Regions from separate parts of the Priestia sp. 10L35 genome, predicted to be linked through region 1. Evidence: riboswitches for the same ligand, from Rfam matches in the RefSeq annotation. Region 1 holds a riboswitch; each other region holds the start of a gene.
The links. Region 1 has a riboswitch for lysine ahead of lysA (diaminopimelate decarboxylase). Riboswitches for the same ligand answer to the same signal wherever they lie in the genome.
Positions count from the first base shown of each region.

Region 2: linked by a shared signal. The riboswitch ahead of AC1DEF_RS00880 (aspartate kinase) and the one ahead of lysA (diaminopimelate decarboxylase) in region 1 are both predicted to bind lysine.
Region 3: linked by a shared signal. The riboswitch ahead of AC1DEF_RS07120 (amino acid permease) and the one ahead of lysA (diaminopimelate decarboxylase) in region 1 are both predicted to bind lysine.

Region 1 is NZ_JBFTKA010000002.1:427,634-434,576, reverse strand. Features, by position in the region: gene AC1DEF_RS08190 (dicarboxylate/amino acid:cation symporter) at 1-851, opposite strand, end outside; gene lysA (diaminopimelate decarboxylase) at 904-2,232, opposite strand; lysine riboswitch at 2,378-2,560, opposite strand; gene AC1DEF_RS08180 (CBO0543 family protein) at 2,627-3,139, opposite strand; gene AC1DEF_RS08175 (NAD(P)/FAD-dependent oxidoreductase) at 3,475-4,593, shown strand; gene AC1DEF_RS08170 (YckD family protein) at 4,667-4,981, shown strand; gene AC1DEF_RS08165 (PAS domain-containing sensor histidine kinase) at 5,143-6,867, shown strand.
Region 2 is NZ_JBFTKA010000001.1:176,529-183,471, forward strand. Features, by position in the region: gene uvrC (excinuclease ABC subunit UvrC) at 1-1,509, shown strand, start outside; lysine riboswitch at 1,575-1,752, shown strand; gene AC1DEF_RS00880 (aspartate kinase) at 1,894-3,126, shown strand; gene AC1DEF_RS00885 (YslB family protein) at 3,178-3,705, opposite strand; gene AC1DEF_RS00890 (succinate dehydrogenase cytochrome b558 subunit) at 4,195-4,803, shown strand; gene sdhA (succinate dehydrogenase flavoprotein subunit) at 4,833-6,620, shown strand; gene sdhB (succinate dehydrogenase iron-sulfur subunit) at 6,624-6,943, shown strand, end outside.
Region 3 is NZ_JBFTKA010000002.1:223,863-230,805, forward strand. Features, by position in the region: gene AC1DEF_RS07090 (LysE family transporter) at 1-93, opposite strand, end outside; gene AC1DEF_RS07095 (YqcI/YcgG family protein) at 246-1,013, shown strand; gene AC1DEF_RS07100 (cupin domain-containing protein) at 988-1,296, shown strand; gene AC1DEF_RS07105 (cysteine hydrolase family protein) at 1,318-1,905, shown strand; gene AC1DEF_RS07110 (GNAT family N-acetyltransferase) at 1,996-2,487, shown strand; gene AC1DEF_RS07115 (hypothetical protein) at 2,591-2,959, shown strand; gene AC1DEF_RS07120 (amino acid permease) at 2,996-4,435, opposite strand; lysine riboswitch at 4,538-4,722, opposite strand; TPP riboswitch at 4,897-4,997, shown strand; gene thiT (energy-coupled thiamine transporter ThiT) at 5,030-5,638, shown strand; gene AC1DEF_RS07130 (ethanolamine ammonia-lyase reactivating factor EutA) at 5,796-6,943, shown strand, end outside.

The DNA of each region.
Region 1 (6,943 bases):
TTCTTTGTTGCATCTAAATTGACTGGAATAGATGCAGCAGAAGAACAGGTAGCAATAGCGGTGATAGAAGGAGCAGCTGCATTTTTCCAAAACAGCTTAATTCCTGCTTTACCGCCAGCAATCCATGCATATAGCGTAAAGAAACCGAAATAGTAAACGATTGCAATTAATAAATAAAGAATAAATGCTCTAGCGTACCCTTGTAAGATCTTTGGTCCAAGTTCTCCTACTACAGTAGCGAAATAGCATCCTAAACCAATTGGGGCATAGTACATCACAATTTTAACAACCTTCATCGATACTTCTTGACCCGAAGTCAGAAATTTCGCCATAGGCTGTCCTTTTTCGCCAGCCATCGTTGTAGCAATACCGAAAATAACGGCAAAGACAATTAATTGTAAAATGTGATCTTTCGAAAATAACTGAACAAAATCAGGTACAGTAAATGTACTAACAAGCTGAGTTAAAAGCGCCATTTTTTCAGCTGTATTTTCACTGTCACCCATCAATTCTTTAATGGCAGAAGTATCTACATTATGTAGCGGATTGTAAAGTGATGCGCCTAAAAAGCCTAAAACGGCTGAAACAGCAGCAGTGGCGACAAACACAACGGCAATTCCTAGCATAATTTTACCAAGACGCTTCATTTCGTTCATGTTTGCGATCGCCGAAGCCACACTAAAAAAGACAAGGGGAACGATAATCATGAACATTAAATTGAGAAACAAATCACCAAAAGGCTTCACGACTGCCACATCGGGGCCAATAGCATATCCTGCTATCCCGCCAATTAAAATAGCGAGAAGCAGAATAAGCGATGATCTGTACGTTTTAAATACACTTAAAACCATAGTTAGATTTCCTCCAAACAATAATAGCTTTTTTACTACGCAAGAACAGCTATTATTTGCTCATTGCATACGTAGTAACGACTGGCTTTACATCTTTACGCACCAAATCTTCGTATGTTTCTCGCTCTACAGCAAGACGAGCTTCTCCATTTTTTACAAATACAACAGCAGGGCGCGGAATACGGTTGTAATTGCTAGCCATTGAATAGTTGTAGGCACCTGTAGAGGACACTGCTAATAAATCTCCTTGATTAACGCGCGGTAAATCAATATCCCAAATAAGCATATCTCCTGATTCACAGCATTTACCCGCAATTGATACTGTTTCATCTTTTTTATCCGTCACTCTATTAGCCAAGACAGCTTCATGTTTTGCATCGTAAAGAGCAGGACGGATATTATCGGTCATACCGCCGTCAATTCCTACGTATTTTCGTACACCTGGAATCTCCTTCGTTGATCCAATTGTATAAAGCGTTGTACCTGCTTCTCCTACGATGCTTCTTCCAGGCTCAATCCAGACTTCTGGAAGGGTATAATTCTGTTCAGTTAACGTGCGGCTTAGCTTTTCTGTCAGTGCATCTACATAATACTCAACTGGAAGAGGAGAGTCGCTTTCGGTATAACGAATACCAAAACCACCACCTACGTTTAAAACTTTTACTTCAAATTCCATTTTATCACGAATGCTGAATAAGAAATCAGTTAAAATATCAATGGCGCGAGAAAAACCATCTACTTCAAAAATTTGCGAACCAATATGACAATGAATGCCTAAAAGATCGTAGTAAGGCTTTTCTAACGCAGAACTTACCGCTTTCATGGCTTGGTCATTGGAAAGACCAAATCCAAACTTGGAGTCTTCCTGTCCGGTCATAATATATTCATGTGTATGGGCTTCAATTCCTGGAGTAACACGCAGAAGAATAGATGCTTTCTGTTTGCGCTCAGCTGCTAAGGCATGCAAAACTTCAAGTTCGGTAAAGTTATCAACAACAAAACAGCCAATATTCGCATCAAGAGCCATTTCCATTTCTTCAATCGTTTTATTATTGCCGTGAAAATGAATGCGTTCAGCTGGATATCCAGCTTCAAGCGCTGTAAATAATTCGCCTCCTGAGACCACATCTAGTGACATATCAAGCTTCGTTAAAAGGCTAGCCATTTCCATACAAAGAAATGCTTTCCCTGCATAGGCGATTTGATATGAAAATCCGCTTCTTCGAAAGGCTGAATGGAAGGCCTTGCATTTCGTTTCAATTAATTCTTGATCGTAGATGTATAGGGGAGTGCCGTATTGTTTTTTCAGTTCGACCGTATCGCACTGCCCAATTTCTAAATGATTGCTGCTGTTAATTTTACTCGTTCCATGTAAGTACATAATCCGTATCCCTCCATTTAAATCATTCAACTATAACTTTGAACTTTGATGGTCAGTAGAAAAACACAAAAAAGACCCGTGAAGTGATGTTCACGCGTCTTGGTTTCATAATAATAAAGTATTATTACATTCTAGGCATCAACATCTCTTCAATAGCTCTCCACAAACCAAATGGTTTGTGACAGCTCAGCATTTATTCAATACTGAACCAGTATATGAACACAATGGATGTTTATATACTTCGGCACGAAATCCCTTTTACTTATCTTCACAGACTCCATTAGTCTCCAATAAGTGACTCTTGATTTCATGCACCTCTATTCTCAGAGAGGAAAATTATATTTAAATGTAATTCCTATTATATTTCCTTTTCCTCCGTCTAGTCAATGAAAAGTTAAGGCATAGGAATATCAAAAAAAATAAATAAGAAAGCTATGAAGCTTCCAGATAGAATCCAAGCGACCAGTGCTGTCTTCTGATGAATGACTAAAAGTGAGAACGTGGCAATGTTGAAGAGAAAAGAACACAGCAGCGACCATCCATAATGATGAGTGATACTGTGATTAACATAAGCAATGAACTCAATCACAGTAAATAAAAGCGCCCACAAAAGAATCCACCACAGCCTGCCGCTTACATGCAACGGCAGCCTTCCTAAAAAAACCGGTATAACAAACGGATAAATAATTAAAGTTATTCCAAGGGAAACCATTAGGTGATCGGGTAGAAAAAGGTGATCAATACCTACAGGGTGAAATACCCATACGCGGTGATGAAACAGCAGCACTTCATAAAGCAAATTCCCTGTGACCCAAAACAGCAAAGTAGGATAGTATTCTTGATACCTTCGCCACTTGCCAAATAGTAAACCAAGAATGATGAAAAATAATACAAATGAAGATTGCATACGCTCTCCTTAAAATAATGGTTATTTCTTTTTATTTACATATTATAGTGGTTTTATTCTTTCCTTTTTTTATTCAGAAACTATAATAAAAAAGCGGTAAGCGCAGTGTTAAATATGGGTGATCACTATTTGTGGTTTGCTTCATCTCACCATAATTCCCGTAAAAGAACTTATTGCGCTTTTGTTTACAATGAAAGGAGCTATATGTCAAAGTCAGCAAGACTCAAAAATAAGCTCAAGATAGCTTCGCCTAGTATGTGACTTCTTTTTTTGCTATGCTAAAGTTGCGTACATATAGCATGAGAATATTAGAAGAAAGAAAAGGGTGTTTTGGTATGAAAACATACATCGTAGTTGGAGCTGGGGTACTTGGAGCTTCTACAGCATATCATTTAGCAAAAGCAGGAGCAGATGTGACATTGATAGATCGCAAGGATGCAGGTCAAGCTACTGATGCAGCAGCAGGAATTGTTTGTCCATGGCTTTCGCAGCGTCGAAATAAAGCATGGTACCGCTTAGCAAAAGGCGGCGCTAAGTACTATCAAACATTAATTCAGCAATTAGAAGAAGATGGAGAAACGGATACGGGATATAAGCGAGTAGGAGCAATTAGCTTACATACTGATGAGCAAAAGCTTAAAAAAATGGAAGAAAGAGCATATAAGCGTCGGGAAGAAGCTCCTGAAATAGGCGAGATTACACGTTTATCCGCTAAAGAAACACAGGCTTTGTTTCCGGTTCTTTCGGAAGAATACAGTTCAGTTCATATTAGTGGAGCCGCTCGCGTTAACGGAAGAGCTCTTCGAAACGCACTTGTGAATGCAGCCAAGAAAAACGGTGCAAAAATAATAGAAGGAAACGCAGAACTACTTTATGAAAATAATCAAGTAACGGGCGTTTCCGTAAATGGACAAACCCTTCTAGCAAGTACAACAATCGTAACGGCAGGAGCGTGGGCAAATCAATTACTAGAGCCTCTTGGAGTGAAATTTTTAGCAAGCTTTCAAAAAGCGCAAATTGTCCACTTGCATCTCCCTGATGTAGATACAAAAGACTGGCCCGTTGTGATGCCTCCAAGCGACCAATATATTCTTTCATTTGAACAAGGTCAAATTGTCATTGGAGCAACACATGAAAACGACAAGGGCTATGATTTGAGAGTAACTGCTGGGGGGATGCATGAGATTTTTTCAAAGGCCTTATCAATTGCTCCCGGCTTAACAGAAAGCACAGTCTTAGAAACAAGGGTAGGGTTTCGACCATTTACTCCAGGATTCTTGCCAGTCATTGGAGCTCTTCCGGCTTACGAAGGAATACTAGTAGCGAATGGTCTCGGAGCTTCAGGCTTAACGTCGGGTCCTTATCTTGGTTCAGAGCTTGCTAAATTAGCACTTGAAATGGAAATGGAAATTGATCTTAGCGACTATGATGTAGGAGGAGCTATCGAGTCTTAAGCAAACAGAATGAATGAAAACAAATAGAAGTTCGCAAACTATAACTACTATATGATGAAAGGAAGTAGATTGTTTGCGAAAGATTATGATAAGTGCAGCAGCAGCTTTTTTATTTATGAGCGCGACGCCTGTATTAGCGGAAAACAATCCTCAGCCAGAAACAAAAGACGTGCAGTTGACGTCTGAGCAAAAGCAGGAACTGTCCGTGCTGTACAAAGAAATGCTAGCAAAAAAGAAAGAAATACTTTCAAAATATGTGGAGTACGGCGTGCTAAGCAAAACGGAGAGTCAAAACATTTCTTCACATATGGAAAATCGCTATCAGCATATGGAGCAAAATGGTTTTGTGCCAAAGCGACACTGTCATAAAATGCATCATTCAAAGTAATTCCTATTCACATAAAAAAGCGCCTTTACAGGCGTTTTTTTTATGTGAATGAATGGAAAATATCCGCTTCTTTATCTAGTAAATTCTAAAATCCTCATGTAAAATTAAGAGAATGAGAACGAGTAGGAAAGATGTTAGTGAGGGGTAGGTAAATATGAACGATGAACAAAAATAAAAAAATAGTCCGATTACATGCAGAAAATCATTCAGCTGAGGCGCTAGGAATCATATTTGCTTACAAACAAAAAGATGACCATCTTGTTTACAGTATGTATCAAGGTGAAAGCGTTCATGACCAAAAAATACCTCTAGAAGAATGGGTCTCGTATGAGCATTTTTTCGAAGCATTAAACAAAAAGAAAAAGCTTATGTACGAGCTTCAAATAAATGATAAACGCTATGTAGTAAACTTAACCCCTTTATCTTACACAGAAAAGCCTGAAATTATGGGACATTGCGTGAATATAACTAGTTATCAGGAGAAAAAAGAACAGGTTCAGCCTTTTATTTATCATAACGCAGATGCTGTTGCTGTCGTTGACTTAGAAGGGAAAACGCTTCAAGTGAACCCTGCGTTTGAGAATACATTTGGCTGGACGTTTGAAGAAATTCATCAAAAGCCTCTTCCGATTATACCTTCGTTTTTAAAGGAGCCAGTGTGCGAACTTCATAAGACCATTCAATCAGGTGAATCGAAAACGGAATTTGAGACGGTCAGACAGCATAAAGACGGTCATTTAATTAATGTAAGCGTCACACTCTTCCGCGTTGAAAATATGAATGATTGGCCGCTATGCATTGCTTTTGTCTATCGAGATATAACATCACGCAAGCAGGCTGAAACGGCTTTAAAAGAAAGCGAAGAACGTTACCGAAGCTTGATTGAGTTATCGCCGGAAGCGATTATCGTTCATAGTGAAGGGAAAATTGATTACATCAACCCTTCAGGAGCCAAAGCGCTAGGATACAAAAGTCCTCAAGACGTATTAGGAGCTTGTGTTTATCAGTTTGTTCACCCTGATTACTATGATGTGGTAAAACAGCGAATTTATCGAATGAAAACAGAAAATAAATCTGTAGACCTACAGGAAGAAAAGTTTATTCATAAAGACGGTCATACGATTGATGCCGAAACCATTGCCTTTCCTATTCCCTATATGGGAAAGCAGGCCATTCAAGTTTTGTTTCGTGATATTACAGAACGTAAAAAAACTGAAAAATTGCTGGGTGAATCCGCTCAGCTTTCCTTAGTCGGACAGTTAGCGGCTGGTATAGCTCACGAAATTCGAAACCCTCTGACGGCGGTAAAAGGATTTATGCAGTTATTAAGAGAAACGAGCGGTCAGCCTTACTATGTAGAAATGATAAATCATGAGTTAGATAGAATTGAATTGATTACCGATGAGTTCTTGAGTCTTGCAAAGCCTCAGGCGAAAACCTACAAAGACAAACATGTCCAAGATATTTTAGAGAATACTTTAAAGCTAGCTGAGGTGCAGGGGATTACAGAGAAAATTCACGTAAAAAAAGAAATTGATCTTCATCTTCCTCTCGTATTATGCGAAGAAAATCAGTTGAAACAGGTGTTTAGCAATATATTTAAAAATGCAGTCGAATCTATGCCAAGTGGAGGAACCGTAACGATTCAACTAAAAAGATTTAATCAGGAGAACCTTGTTATCCGGTTTAGCGACGAGGGGCCAGGCATCACGCAGGAAAGAATGCAGCATTTAGGAAAACCTTTTTATAGTACCAAAGAGAAAGGAACGGGGCTTGGACTGATGGTGTGCTATAAGATCATTCGAGAACATAGAGGAGAAATTAACTTTGTAAGTGAACTTGGAAAAGGAACTACCGTAGACATTCTTTTGCCTTTTAAAAAATAGATTCTACTTTTATAAGCATGAAACCTTTTCTAAAGGGGAATACATGTTAGTGAACGAATAATGAGGTTAAAATAGG
Region 2 (6,943 bases), on a different contig from region 1:
CCAAAATACAATATCATGCTTAAAGATGATAAGGGTTATCCCTTTATTAAGATTACAGCTGAAAAGCAGCCCCGACTTGTTATTACAAGAAAAATAAAAAAAGATAAAGGGAAATACTTCGGGCCTTATCCTAACGTTCAAGCTGCAAATGAAACAAAGCGGCTTCTTGATCGCATTTATCCATTAAGAAAGTGCTCTACCATGCCAGACAGACCTTGTTTGTATTACCATATCGGGCAATGCCTAGCTCCTTGCGTAAAAGAAGTAAAAGAAGAGCAAAACAAACAAATTATTGAAAATATCACGCGGTTTTTAAATGGTGGATATGAGCATGTCAAAACAGAATTAACTGAAAAAATGTTAAAAGCTTCAGAAGAACTTGACTTTGAACGGGCTAAAGAATATCGAGATCAAATTGCTCATATCGAAGCGACAATGGAAAAGCAAAAAGTAACGTTTAATGATTTTGTTAATCGAGATGTGTTTGGCTATTCTTATGATAAAGGCTGGATGTGTGTTCAAGTTTTCTTTATTCGCCAAGGGAAATTAATTGAGCGAGAAGTTTCTATGTTTCCTTTTTATAAAGAGCCAGAAGAAGATTTCTTAACTTTTATCGGTCAGTTTTATGCCAAAAATATTAAGCCAAAAGAAGTAATGGTTCCAGCAACGATTGATGCAGAGTTGGCTGAGAAATTAGTAGGAGTAGAGGTTCAGCATCCAAAGCGAGGCAAAAAGAAAGAGTTAGTAGAACTTGCGTGTAAAAATGCAAAAATTGCGCTCGGTGAAAAATTCTATTTAATTGAACGAGATGAAGAGCGCACGGTTGGCGCAGTTGAACGGTTAGGAGAAGAGCTTGGAATTGCCGCTCCTTATCGGATTGAAGCATTTGATAATTCAAATATTCAAGGAACAGATCCCGTTTCTGCGATGATTGTTTTTGTTGATGGGAAACCGGAAAAGAAAGAATATCGCAAATATAAAATTAAGACCGTAAAGGGACCAGATGATTACAGTTCCATGAGAGAAGTCGTTCGCAGACGGTATTCCAGAGCGTTAAAAGAGGGTCTTCCGCTTCCAGATTTAATTGTTGTAGATGGAGGCAAAGGGCATTTAGCTGCAGTACAGGACGTTCTCGAAAATGAATTGGGACTTTTAGTGCCTACAGCAGGTCTTGTCAAAGATGATAAGCACAGAACCTCCAACCTGATGATTGGTGAGCCTCCTCAAATCATACCGCTTGAACGCAATAGTCAAGAATTTTATTTGCTTCAGCGAATTCAAGATGAAGTTCACCGTTTTGCGATTACCTTCCACCGTCAAGTGCGCTCTAAGTCCGCTTTTCAGTCTGTTCTGGACGATATTCCGGGAGTGGGCGAAAAGCGTAAAAAAGCTTTGTTAAAGTATTTTGGTTCGGTGAAAAAATTGAAAGAAGCAACGGTTGATGATATTCGAAATTCAGGTGTTCCTCAAAACATCGCTGAAAAAATTTATGAAACATTGCAAAAATAGTCTTGAAATAATAGAAAATATTTGATAAGCTATTAACTAATTTCATACGACACTTCATCAAATGAAGTGAAGATAGAGGTGCAAATTTAATCAGTACGTATCAGGAAGGGTATGAGCTCTTATGAATGATGCGGAAAGGGAAATTTGCCGAAGTGAACATTACCTCATAGTAATGATTGCTGGTTCTGCGTTGAATAAACGTAGGATTGTCAAGATGTAGATTCTTGGAGAGCTATCTCACGGCAGTGGACGGTTATGTTTTATAATTTTCGTTCGTTAAGCAATGAGAGCTCATCTCATTGCTTTTTTTATTGTCTGAGTAAAAAAATTTAGCTTCTCATCATTCTGCATATGCAAATTTATTGAAAAGGAATGAACAAAATTATGGCATTAATCGTTCAAAAATTTGGTGGAACATCTGTTGGTTCTGTTGAACGTATCCAACATGTAGCAAACCGTGTTATTCAAGAAGCAGAGCGCGGTAACCAAGTAGTTGTTGTTGTATCGGCAATGGGCAAAACTACAGATGCACTGGTGAAATTAGCAAGTGATATTACGGACAGTCCAAGCAAACGCGAAATGGATATGCTTCTTACAACTGGAGAACAAGTAACGATTTCCCTGTTAACAATGGCCCTTCAATATAAAGGGTATGAAGCAACTTCGCTAACAGGTTGGCAAGCTGGTATCCAGACGGAAGCAGTTCACAGCAATGCACGAATCCAGCACATTGACACGACTCGTATTCAAAGCCAATTAGATAGAGGCCGAATCGTAGTAGTAGCTGGATTCCAAGGCTGTTCAGGAGATGGTAGCATTACAACATTAGGTCGAGGCGGCTCTGACACGACGGCAGTAGCTCTTGCCGCAGCATTAAAAGCTGCAAAATGTGATATTTATACAGATGTAACAGGAGTGTTTACGACAGATCCGCGCTATGTAGAAGATGCTCGTAAGCTTCACTCTATTTCATATGACGAAATGTTAGAATTAGCTAATTTGGGAGCAGGGGTGCTGCATCCGCGCGCTGTTGAGTTTGCAAAAAATTATCAGGTACCGCTAGAAGTGCGTTCAAGCTTAGAAAACGAGAATGGAACGATTGTTGAGGAGGAAGTTTCAATGGAACAAAACTTAGTCGTAAGAGGAATTGCGTTTGAAGATAATATTTCACGAGTGACAATTGAAGGGTTAAACAACGAGTTGCAAACTCTTTCTACTATTTTTACAGCATTAGCAAAAGAACAGTTAAATGTGGACATTATTATTCAAAACGTAACGGCTAATAATCGTCTCTCTATCTCATTTTCTATTAAAACCGTAGACGTAGACGCCGCTCTTGCCGTCTTAAAAGAGTATAAATCTACTTTGGGATATGCGCGTATTGAACATGAAAGCGGTTTGGCTAAAGTATCAATTGTCGGCTCTGGCATGATTTCTAATCCAGGCGTTGCAGCCGAAATGTTTGAAGTGCTGGCAGGAGAGAAAATTGAAGTGAAGATGGTCAGCACGTCTGAAATTAAAGTATCTACAGTTGTACCGCATGCTGATATGGTAAAAGCTGTTGAGACGCTTCACGTAGCATTTGAATTAGAAGAGCAGCAAGCAGTGCAAGTATAAAGAAGAGAAAAAAGACGTGGTATCTCCACGTCTTTTATATATACGTATTTCCTACTTTTTATAACGCTCCGCGCGTGTTTCGGTAGGTAAGATATCTTTTCGGTCCCACTGCACGGAAATCAGCACTTTTCCGTTCTTTTCTTTATGTGTTAAGTAGGCTTCTGTTAGGCAGTTGTTTTGACGCTGAATCTGTTCAGCCACAAATCCTGACTCAAGATGAAACGAACAAGTTTCCTGCTGAAATCTTTTGCTGACCACATCACCTGATAACTCAAGCTCGAGTGAATATTTATCTTTTTTTGCAAGCGTCAGTGTTCCCCAGGAAGCTGCTTTAAAAAAAGCGACGATTTCATCCATTGTATTTAATGGGTATTTCCGCGCAAGGTGTTTTCCTGCCCAGTATGAAATGGTGTTTGTTTCGTCTCCAAGAAGCTCTGGAATTAACACGTCACGCAAAAGGCTGTATCCGAAATATGAAACGTGATCAAGAGTTCTCTCTGTTTCAGCTGTGACATTAGGTTCTGATGTTTCCATCGTCTCTTCAAGTTCTTGCTGTGATTCTGTTTGTAAATTGCTCATGCTTTCCCCTCTTTCTTTACTACTATTATATACAAATCTAAAAAACCTCTCACGCATTTTTTTAATAAAATGTAAGAGGATCTTTATTATGGTAAAAAGAGTTAGATGTAAAGATGAAAAATCCATAATATACCTTTTAAAAGGGTACTTTTACCTGTGTAAATGTTTTGTGAACTTGTTTACAATAAAAGCATAAAGTAAACGCTTACTTATTTGTGGCAAGCAATATTATAATAGAAAGAAAAAATCTGTAACATCAATACAGTAAGCGTTAACAAATATAAAATTTTATAAATTTATATTTTATAGAAGATTTAAACATCTTGCCTTGACGCTCTTAATCGATGGGAGTAAAATTAACCTGTCACATACTTTATTAGGAAATGCAAAGGTTTTCATTTCCTGTATTCACGATTAATCTATTTGTCTAGTGGGAGTAAGAAAGTTCTTCACAAACTATGTTCATTTAACTAAGGGGGGTCTACGCAGATGGCGGCAAACAGAGAGTTTCAATATCGGAGAATCCATTCATTACTTGGGGTAATACCAATCGGGATTTTCTTAACACAGCATTTAGTTGTGAATCATTTCGCGACAAAGGGAGAAGAATCATTTAATCAAGCAGCTCACTTCATGGAGAGCTTACCTTTCCGCTATGCTCTAGAAATTTTCATTATTTTCTTACCAATCGTTTTTCACGCAATATACGGTCTTTACATCGCATTCACTGCTAAAACAAACGTTAACAACTACGGTTTTTTCCGTAACTGGATGTTTATCCTTCAGCGTGTTTCAGGTGTAATCACACTTATCTTCATCACATGGCACGTATGGGAAACCAGAATACAAGCTGCGCTTGGAAAAGAAGTAGATTTTCAAATGATGGAACGAATTTTAAGCAACCCGGCAATGCTTGCATTCTACATAGTTGGTGTTGTATCTACGATCTTCCACTTTGCAAACGGTCTATGGTCATTTGGAGTTAGCTGGGGGTTAACTGTAACACCACGTTCTCAAAGAATTTCAACTTATGTGACATTAGCAATCTTCTTAGCACTTACATTTGTAGGTGTTCGTACATTATTCGCATTTGCATAAAATTAAGGTTTTGAAGGAGTGGGGTTCCGATGAGTAACGGAAAAATCATCGTAGTCGGTGGCGGTTTAGCTGGCTTGATGGCAACAATAAAAATTGCTGAGTCTGGCAAGCAAGTAGATTTATTTTCACTAGTTCCGGTAAAAAGATCTCACTCAGTTTGCGCGCAAGGTGGAATCAACGGAGCCGTAAATACGAAAGGTGAAGGGGATTCACCATGGGAACACTTTGATGACACAGTGTACGGCGGAGACTTTTTAGCCAACCAGCCACCTGTAAAAGCAATGTGTGAAGCAGCTCCTGGTATTATTCACTTACTTGACCGCATGGGTGTTATGTTTAACCGTACTCCTGAGGGTTTGTTAGACTTCAGACGATTTGGCGGGACGCAGCATCACCGTACGGCTTTTGCTGGAGCAACAACGGGTCAACAATTATTGTACGCATTAGATGAGCAGGTTCGTCGTTATGAAGTTGCCGGACTTGTGACAAAGTACGAAGGATGGGAATTCTTAGGTGCTGTTCTTGACGATGAGCGCAGCTGTCGCGGAATTTCTGCACAGAATTTAAAATCAATGGAAATTAAAACGTTCCCAGCTGACGCGGTTATTATGGCTACAGGTGGACCTGGAATTGTTTTTGGAAAATCGACGAACTCAGTTATTAATACAGGTTCAGCGGCATCTATCGTGTATCAGCAAGGTGCATACTATTCAAACGGAGAGTTTATTCAAATTCATCCAACTGCTATCCCAGGAGATGATAAGCTTCGTCTTATGAGTGAATCTGCTCGTGGAGAAGGCGGACGCGTTTGGACATATAAAGACGGTAAACCTTGGTATTTCTTAGAGGAAAAATATCCTGCATACGGTAACTTAGTACCTCGTGATATTGCAACTCGTGAAATTTTTGACGTCTGCGTAGCGCAGAAGTTAGGAATCAACGGAGAGAACATGGTTTATCTGGACCTTTCACATAAAGATCCAAAAGAGCTAGACATTAAACTTGGAGGTATCATCGAAATCTATGAAAAATTCATGGGCGATGATCCGCGCAAGGTACCAATGAAAATTTTCCCAGCCGTACACTATTCAATGGGCGGTTTATGGGTGGATTACGATCAAATGACAAATATTCCTGGCTTATTCGCAGCTGGTGAGTGTGATTATTCACAGCACGGAGCGAACCGTTTAGGAGCAAACTCATTATTATCAGCTATTTATGGTGGTATGGTTGCCGGTCCTAAAGCGGTTGAATACATCAATGGTTTAGAAAAGAGCGCAGATGCTATTTCTTCAAGCGTATATGATCGTCATGTGAAAGAAGAAGAAGAGAAATGGAACAATATCATGAATCTTCAAGGTACAGAAAATGCATACGTTCTTCATAAAGAGCTAGGGGAATGGATGACTGACAACGTGACAGTCGTACGATACAATGACAAACTGTTAAAAACAGATGAAAAGATTCAAGAATTAATTGAACGCTATGATCGTATTAACATTAATGATACAGCTAAATGGAGTAATCAAGCGGCAACATTTACTCGTCAGTTGCAAAACATGCTTCAGCTTTCACGTGTTGTAACGCTAGGAGCTTACAACCGTAACGAAAGTCGCGGTGCTCATTATAAGCCAGATTTCCCAGATCGTAACGATGAAGAATTCTTAAAAACAACAATGGCATCTTTTGTGGATAAGAAAACGGCTCCTTCTTTCCATTATGAAGAGGTAGACGTATCGTTAATTAAACCGCGTAAACGCGACTACACAAAGAAAAAAGATGAAAAACCAAAAAAACAACAAGAGGGGGTTCGTTAATCAATGAGTGAACAACAAACAGTCCAAAAGACAGTGCGCTTCATTATTACACGTCAAGATTCAGCTGAATCTGCTCCTTACAATCAGGAGTTTGAAATTCCGTATCGTCCGAATATGAACGTTATTTCAGCACTGATGGAAATCAGACGTAACCCTGTTGATGCTTCAGGTAAAGAGGTTGCTCCGATAAACTGGGAAATGAACTGTTTAGAGGAAGTATGCGGAGCCTGTTCAATGGTCATCAACGGTAAACCTCGTCAGTCATGTACAGCTCTTGTTGATAAACTAGAACAACCAATTCGCTTACAGCCAATGAAAACATT
Region 3 (6,943 bases), 200 kb from region 1:
TTTTTTAATCATCTCTATATTAATTGGACCTACCGGTGCTGCGAGACTAATACCTAGAATTATTTGTTTTATAGCAATCAAAAACCACTCCACAAACACAGCCTCCTTTCTAACTTGTCCAATAGTAGCTTATATATATATAGATTAGAGTTTTATAATTTAGAAGCGGCATTTAGTTAAAAATGCTCATAAACTTTCTTTTCTTTAATACACATGTAACGTTGAGTTCCATAAGGAGGGTTTTAATGGCATCAAAAATGCTTTTTCGAGCCAATGAGATTTTAGAGTCAACGCATGTCCCGTTTTGGGGAAAAGATGCTTTTCAATATTTCCAAAGCGATATATTATCAGAAGAAAATCCATTTCCTTGTATATTAGGGGTAGAAGGCTTTAAAAAAGATTTACTGCGGTTTTCATTTGTGACTACTCCTTATAACTACCAAGATATTAGGAATGCAGCGTCGGCACTTAGAGAATACATAGATACTTTTAAAACCATAGGTCGCTATACATCCTTTGTGTTATTCTTTAAGCCTGAACATAAAGAACGTTCAATGGAAGAGTACGAAACGATGTTTTGGGATACGCTGACGTTTCTTCATCAAATTGATCAAAAGACATGGCCGCAAGACATTCCAAAAGATCCAAAAGATCCATTATGGGAATTTTGCTTTCACGGAGAACCTATTTTTGTCGTCTGTAATACGCCTGCTCATTCTTTACGTAAAAGCCGTAAGAGCAGGGGATTTATGATTACATTTCAACCTCGGTGGGTGTTTGAAGGTATGACAGGAGATTCAAAAATAGGGCGGCACGTACAAAAGGTGGTCCGCGATCGGTTAAAAACATATGATGACGTATCAGCTCACCCTGAGTTAGGATGGTATGGACAGCAGGAAAACCGAGAGTGGAAGCAATATTTTTTACACGATGATAACAACTATATTACGGGACAGTGTCCGTTTAAATTAAAAAGGAGTGAGCAGCATGGACGTAAAAAAAGCCTCTATTAAAAAAGGAGTTGGCGGAAAGTTTGAAGAAGTAATTAAAGAACTGCTTCCGGCGTATACTGGATACGTTGAAGTACAGCACGATATTGCTTTTCAAACGCACCCATCTCATACCCATCCAACTGATGAAATTCTTCATATACTTGAAGGATCTATTTACTTTACAGTTGAACATGATACGGTTCTATGTCAGGCAGGAGATCGGATACATTTACCGAAACAAACGGTTCATTCGTCAAAAGCCGGTCCTGATGGGTGCACATACGTTATTTCCATTTTAAAATAAAGATGAAAGAAGATGATGCTTATGCTACGTTCCCGGCCAGTGCTGCTGCTTATTGATGTACAAGAAGGATTTTATTCACCACAGTGGGGGGAAAGAAACAATCTAGATGCAGAAAAACATATGCTGACGCTACTGCAAGCATGGAGGCGCCAAAATTATCCTGTCATTCACGTACAGCATGCATCAGAAAATCCAGATTCTCCTTTACATCCAAGTTCGAAGGGATTTCAGTTCAAAGAAGGGTTTGGTCCACAAGAAGATGAATACTTAATTCGCAAGCACGTGAACAGCTGCTTCATTGGAACAGAGCTAGACAGTTATTTAAAAGCAAATGGTTATGATACGCTTATCTTAATAGGACTAACTACTAATCACTGCGTCTCTACGACTGCCCGCATGGCTGGAAATTTAGGGTACAGAACGTACGTTGTAAACGATGCAACAGCTTGCTTTGATGGTATGTCCTACGATGGAAAAACAAGCCTTCCTGCAGAAGATGTACATACATTCGCACTGTCTTCTTTGCATGAGGAGTTTGCGACGGTCGTTTCTACAAAAGAGACACTTCAAGTTCTTCAAACCTTTCAATATGCTCAAAATCACAACTGATGTGCATGCGCACATCGGTTTTTTATGTAGATTATGTTCCTTAAAAGAAGTAAAATAAAGATAATTCTATACTATAAGGAGTTTGTACATATGATCATTCGTTATGCTAAAGAAGAAGATTTACCTATGCTTGTTGAAATTTATAACCAGTCTGTTCAAACAAGTGCTGCTACTTTTGACTTAACGCCTGTAACAGTAGAGCAAAGAAGGAGCTGGTTTAATAATCATATTAGCAATGAACTTTTTCCGCTTATTGTCGCAGAAAAAGATGGGGTAGTAGCGGGCTATGCTTCGCTTTCTTCTTATCGAGATAAAGAGGCGTACATTCAAACGGTAGAGCTATCGATTTATATTGACAAAAATCAGCAGGGGTATGGCATTGGAAAACAGCTTATGAAGCGGATTTTGGAATTAGCTAAAGAACTCAACCATCACGTTGTCATTTCAGGGATTACAAAAGGGAATGATATCAGTGTCAAAATGCATGAGCAATTTAATTTTACATTTTGCGGAGAATTTAAAGAAGTAGGCTGGAAATTCGATCAGTGGCAAGATGTGCTTTTTTATCAGCTTATTTTATAAGATGTATGACACCTTTACACATTGTGACGTTTTAGTTTCATGTGTAAAGGTTATTAAAATAATAAGTCGTTTTATTATTTTAATACGAAAGGTGTTAGCTATCATGAATACACATTTTCAATATCAGCATCTAAGAGCTATTCCAAAAAGATGGTCCAAAAAAGAACTGCATATCCAGCTGAATAGAATCAAACACAATTCTGAACTATCTACTATAGCAGCAGATCCGCTTTTTCATCTGTTAGAATGTACCCATTCGGGCCTTCAAACTAAACAAGAAATCATAGACTACATCCAAAGCATTCCTACTCATCAACTTCCATCTTTTGCAACCCATTTAAGCAGGTTAATTCAGCGTATTTATTATATAGAAGCTGCTGATTACTGTAATCGTCCCCTCAAAGGTTATATGCTTGTTATGAAAAATCAGCCCGCCTATATATCTCTTCATTTTGCTGATCAGATCACATAAAAAAAGCTCTCTATTCTTTTGAATAGAGAGCTTTTTTTATTCGTATTTTTTCACTGTTACTTGGCATTCTTTTAACGGAATAAGTTTTGACTTTTTCGTCCATTTGTATCCTAACCAAACAATTAAGAATAAAGGAAGTCCGATATAAGAAACAAGTACACCGTACCAGTCAATCGAATCACCCGTAAACGCCGAATAGTTTTGACCTAAAATGACAACAGCACATAAAATAAAGGCAAAGATAGGACCAAACGGGAAAAGTTTTGCATGATATGGAAGTTCACTCAAATCATGACCTTGGGCAACAAATGCTCTTCTAAAACGATAGTGGCTGATGGCAATTCCTAACCAAGCAATAAAGCCAGACATACCAGAAGCGTTAAGTAACCACGTGTATACCGCACCGTCTCCAAAAAATGAAGCACCAAATGCAAGTGTACCGACAAGTGCCGTTGCGATTAAAGCATTCACTGGAACGCCTCGTTTATTCACTTTTGCTAAGAACCTTGGTGCTTTTCCATCTTTCGCTAAGTTCCACAGCATACGCGTAGAAGCATACATACCTGAGTTACCAGCAGATAAAACGGCTGTTAAAATAACGGCATTGATAGCTGATGCTGCAAACGCCAGACCTGCTCGTTCGAATATTAAAGTAAATGGACTTACTCGCACATCATCACTTGCTAATGAATCGGCTGTGTATGGAATAAGCATCCCGATAACAAAAATAGCTAAAATATAAAATAACAAGATGCGCCAGAAGACTTGTTTAACTGCGCGAGGAACCGTTTTTTCCGGATCTTCACTTTCTCCAGCTGCGACTCCAAGCAACTCTGTTCCTTGAAATGAAAAACCAGCAGCCATAAAAATACCTAAGACAGTAAAGAATCCACCGTGAATGGGTCCATCACCAAGCGTGAAGTTTTTAAACCCTGGTGCTTCATTGTTAAAGATACCAAAAATCATCATAATGCCAATAACTAAAAAGATGATAACTGTTACTACTTTAATTAACGAAAACCAAAATTCAGATTCACCAAATCCTTTTACAGAAAGGTAGTTAAGCCCAAACATAATTAATAAAAACAGGGCACTCCATAAAATAGAAGAAGAGTTTGGGAACCAAAATTTCATAATAAGGGCTCCAGCAGATAATTCAGCTGCAATCGTAATAGCCCAGTTATACCAATAGTTCCAGCCGAGAGCGAAACCAAAGGATGGATCTACAAACCGAGACGCATACGTACTAAATGAACCGGCTTCAGGCATATAAGCTGCGAGCTCCGCTAGGCTGGTCATCAAAAAGTAAACCATGACACCAATGATAGCGTAAGCTAAAAGCGCTCCCCCAGGTCCTGCTGTGTGAATTGCTCCACCACTTGCTAAGAATAAGCCGGTTCCGATGGCTCCTCCTAATGAAATCATCGTTAAGTGGCGAGATTTCAACCCACGTTTTAATTCTTGCTGCTCTTGCATAGATAAATACTCCTTTCGAATGTACGGAAAGAGACGGGATAACATAAAAAAAGCCCGCAGTATATGTGCGCGCTTTTAAATCTGAAAACCGCGTCAACCTTCCGTGAAGATAGCTCTTCACATCACTCGCATGATGTGACAGTTCTGTTCCTGTTCGGAGACAGCCCCAGCTTAAATCAACCGAGAAGTGATCTAAACTTCGGCAATTTTTCCTTTCAAACAACATCCTCAATGTTCTCTGCATTTCCGTTGCTTTACTATTAAAAACTGCGACCTCTACCTCATCGATTAGGATGAGGGTTTTTTATATTCATTTGACATAAAAGAAGTATACCAAATACTAAAACGATTGTCATTATAAAAAATAGATTCAGAAAATAGAAACATCTTTGAAATCTCTCGAATCTATTTTGTTACATATGGTATAATGAATGTTGTCATAATACTACATAAATATCCGAACGTACCACAGGGGGAGCCGCCGTGCTGAGAGTGAACAAATTGTTCAGACCCTTCGAACCTGTTAGTTAACGCTAGCGTAGGAATGTGGGAATAGTAGCATATATTTGCTTACTCCTGTGTAAACCGTTTGATATGAATGATTCAAAAACAGGAGTGAGAAACGTGAATAAAGCATTACCTTTACAGGCTAAAATTGAAATAGCTATTTTTGCAGCATTAGCACTTCTACTTGATCTTTTGCCTTCCATTAAGATTGCAACGGCTGTGAGTATTTCGTTCTCCATGGTGCCCATTTTTATTATGTGCTTTCGCTGGGGAGTAAAAGGCGGGGCCCTATCTGGTCTATTATGGGGGCTGTTGCAGTTGGCAACAGGAACGGCTTATATTTTAACAGCGCTACAAACGTTTATTGAATATATTGTGGCTTTTGCTTTTATAGGTGTTGGAGGTATTTTTTCGCAATCTATTAAAACAAATTTAGCTAACAATAACAGATCAAAAGCTTTTGTTTTGATTGTTTTATCCCTTGTTATCGGCAGCTTCGCACGGTATTTCTGGCACTTTATTGCGGGTATTATTTTTTGGGGATCATATGCGCCAAAGGGCATGTCCGCTCTATGGTATTCTTTTTCAATGAACGGTATTTCAATGGTAGGGTCACTAATAGCCTGCTTAATCATTCTTTCACTATTAATTCCATCCGCATCAAGAATGATTGTAACTAAATCACACTCATCATAAGCAAAAAGACTAAATCTACCAAGATTTAGTCTTTTTTTGTCATTTGTCACCTTTGTTTACACAAAAGTGTGTCAGGTTTGATAACATAGTTAGTGAAATATTCAAAAAACTGTTTTATGATAATCACCATATTCAAACGAGATAAGGGATTGATAGCATGCTACAGAAATGGATAACGAGCATAGGTTTAGATATCGGAACAAGCACAACAAAATTGATTGTAAGCAAGCTGTTAATAGCAAATCAACAAAATCAGTTTACGCTGCCAGGCTGTCAAATTATTGATCGTCGCGTAACGTATGTAAGTTCTATCTATACCACTCCTATGCTAAACGATGTTGAAATCGATGTTCAAAGATTAACGGTACTACTAGAACAAGAGTATAAGAACGCAGGAATCTCCTTAGATCAAGTGGAGGCAGGTACTGTGATCATCACAGGAGAAACGGCCAGAAAGCAAAATGCAGAAAGTATCGTTCACTATCTAGCCGAACATGCTGGGGATTTTGTTGTTGCAACAGCCGGCGCTGACTTGGAAGGAATATTAGCTGCAAAAGGATCGGGAGCAATAGAGCGTTCTGCTGAAACAAATGCAGTAATTGCCAATATTGATGTAGGAGGAGGCACTGCTAACATCGCTTTATGTCAAAATGGAAAAGTGATAGAAACGTTTACACTGCATGTAGGCGGGAGATTAATTCGACTAAATGAAGACGGTCTTGTTACCTACGTTTCGTCTCATTTAACTGAATTTTTGAAAAATAATTCTTTGACACTGCGAGAAGGTGAAAAAGCAGCATTTGAAAAGCTTTCGTCTATCTGTCAATTACTAGCTGAAGAAACCGTGAATTATGTAAAAGCGCTGAATCAAAATTCCTCGCTGCTCGTTTCTCCTCATACAAGATCTTCTATACATCCTGAAACGATCATGGTTTCAGGAGGAGTAGGAGCAATGATGGAGAAGCAAAAGCCAATAACAGTGAAGGAAGTGGCCATACACGGAGACGTTGGTCCGCTTCTAGCATATCATTTTCAATCCATTCAAGTATCTCAATCCGCTGAGACAACGCGCGCTACTGTAATTGGGGCTGGTATGCAAAATACAGAAGTTAGCGGATCAACCGTATATATTGGGTCGAAGCGGCTGCCGTTAAAAAATATCCCGATTGTAGAGATACCCGTTCAGCAAGAAGAGACGTGGAATCCGCAGCTGTTTCAAGAAAGAGTTCGAGCGGCATGTATGCAGGCTTCAACTATTTTCAGCGCAGAAGACCCCCCTGCTGCTATTGCTTTATCTCATTTTCC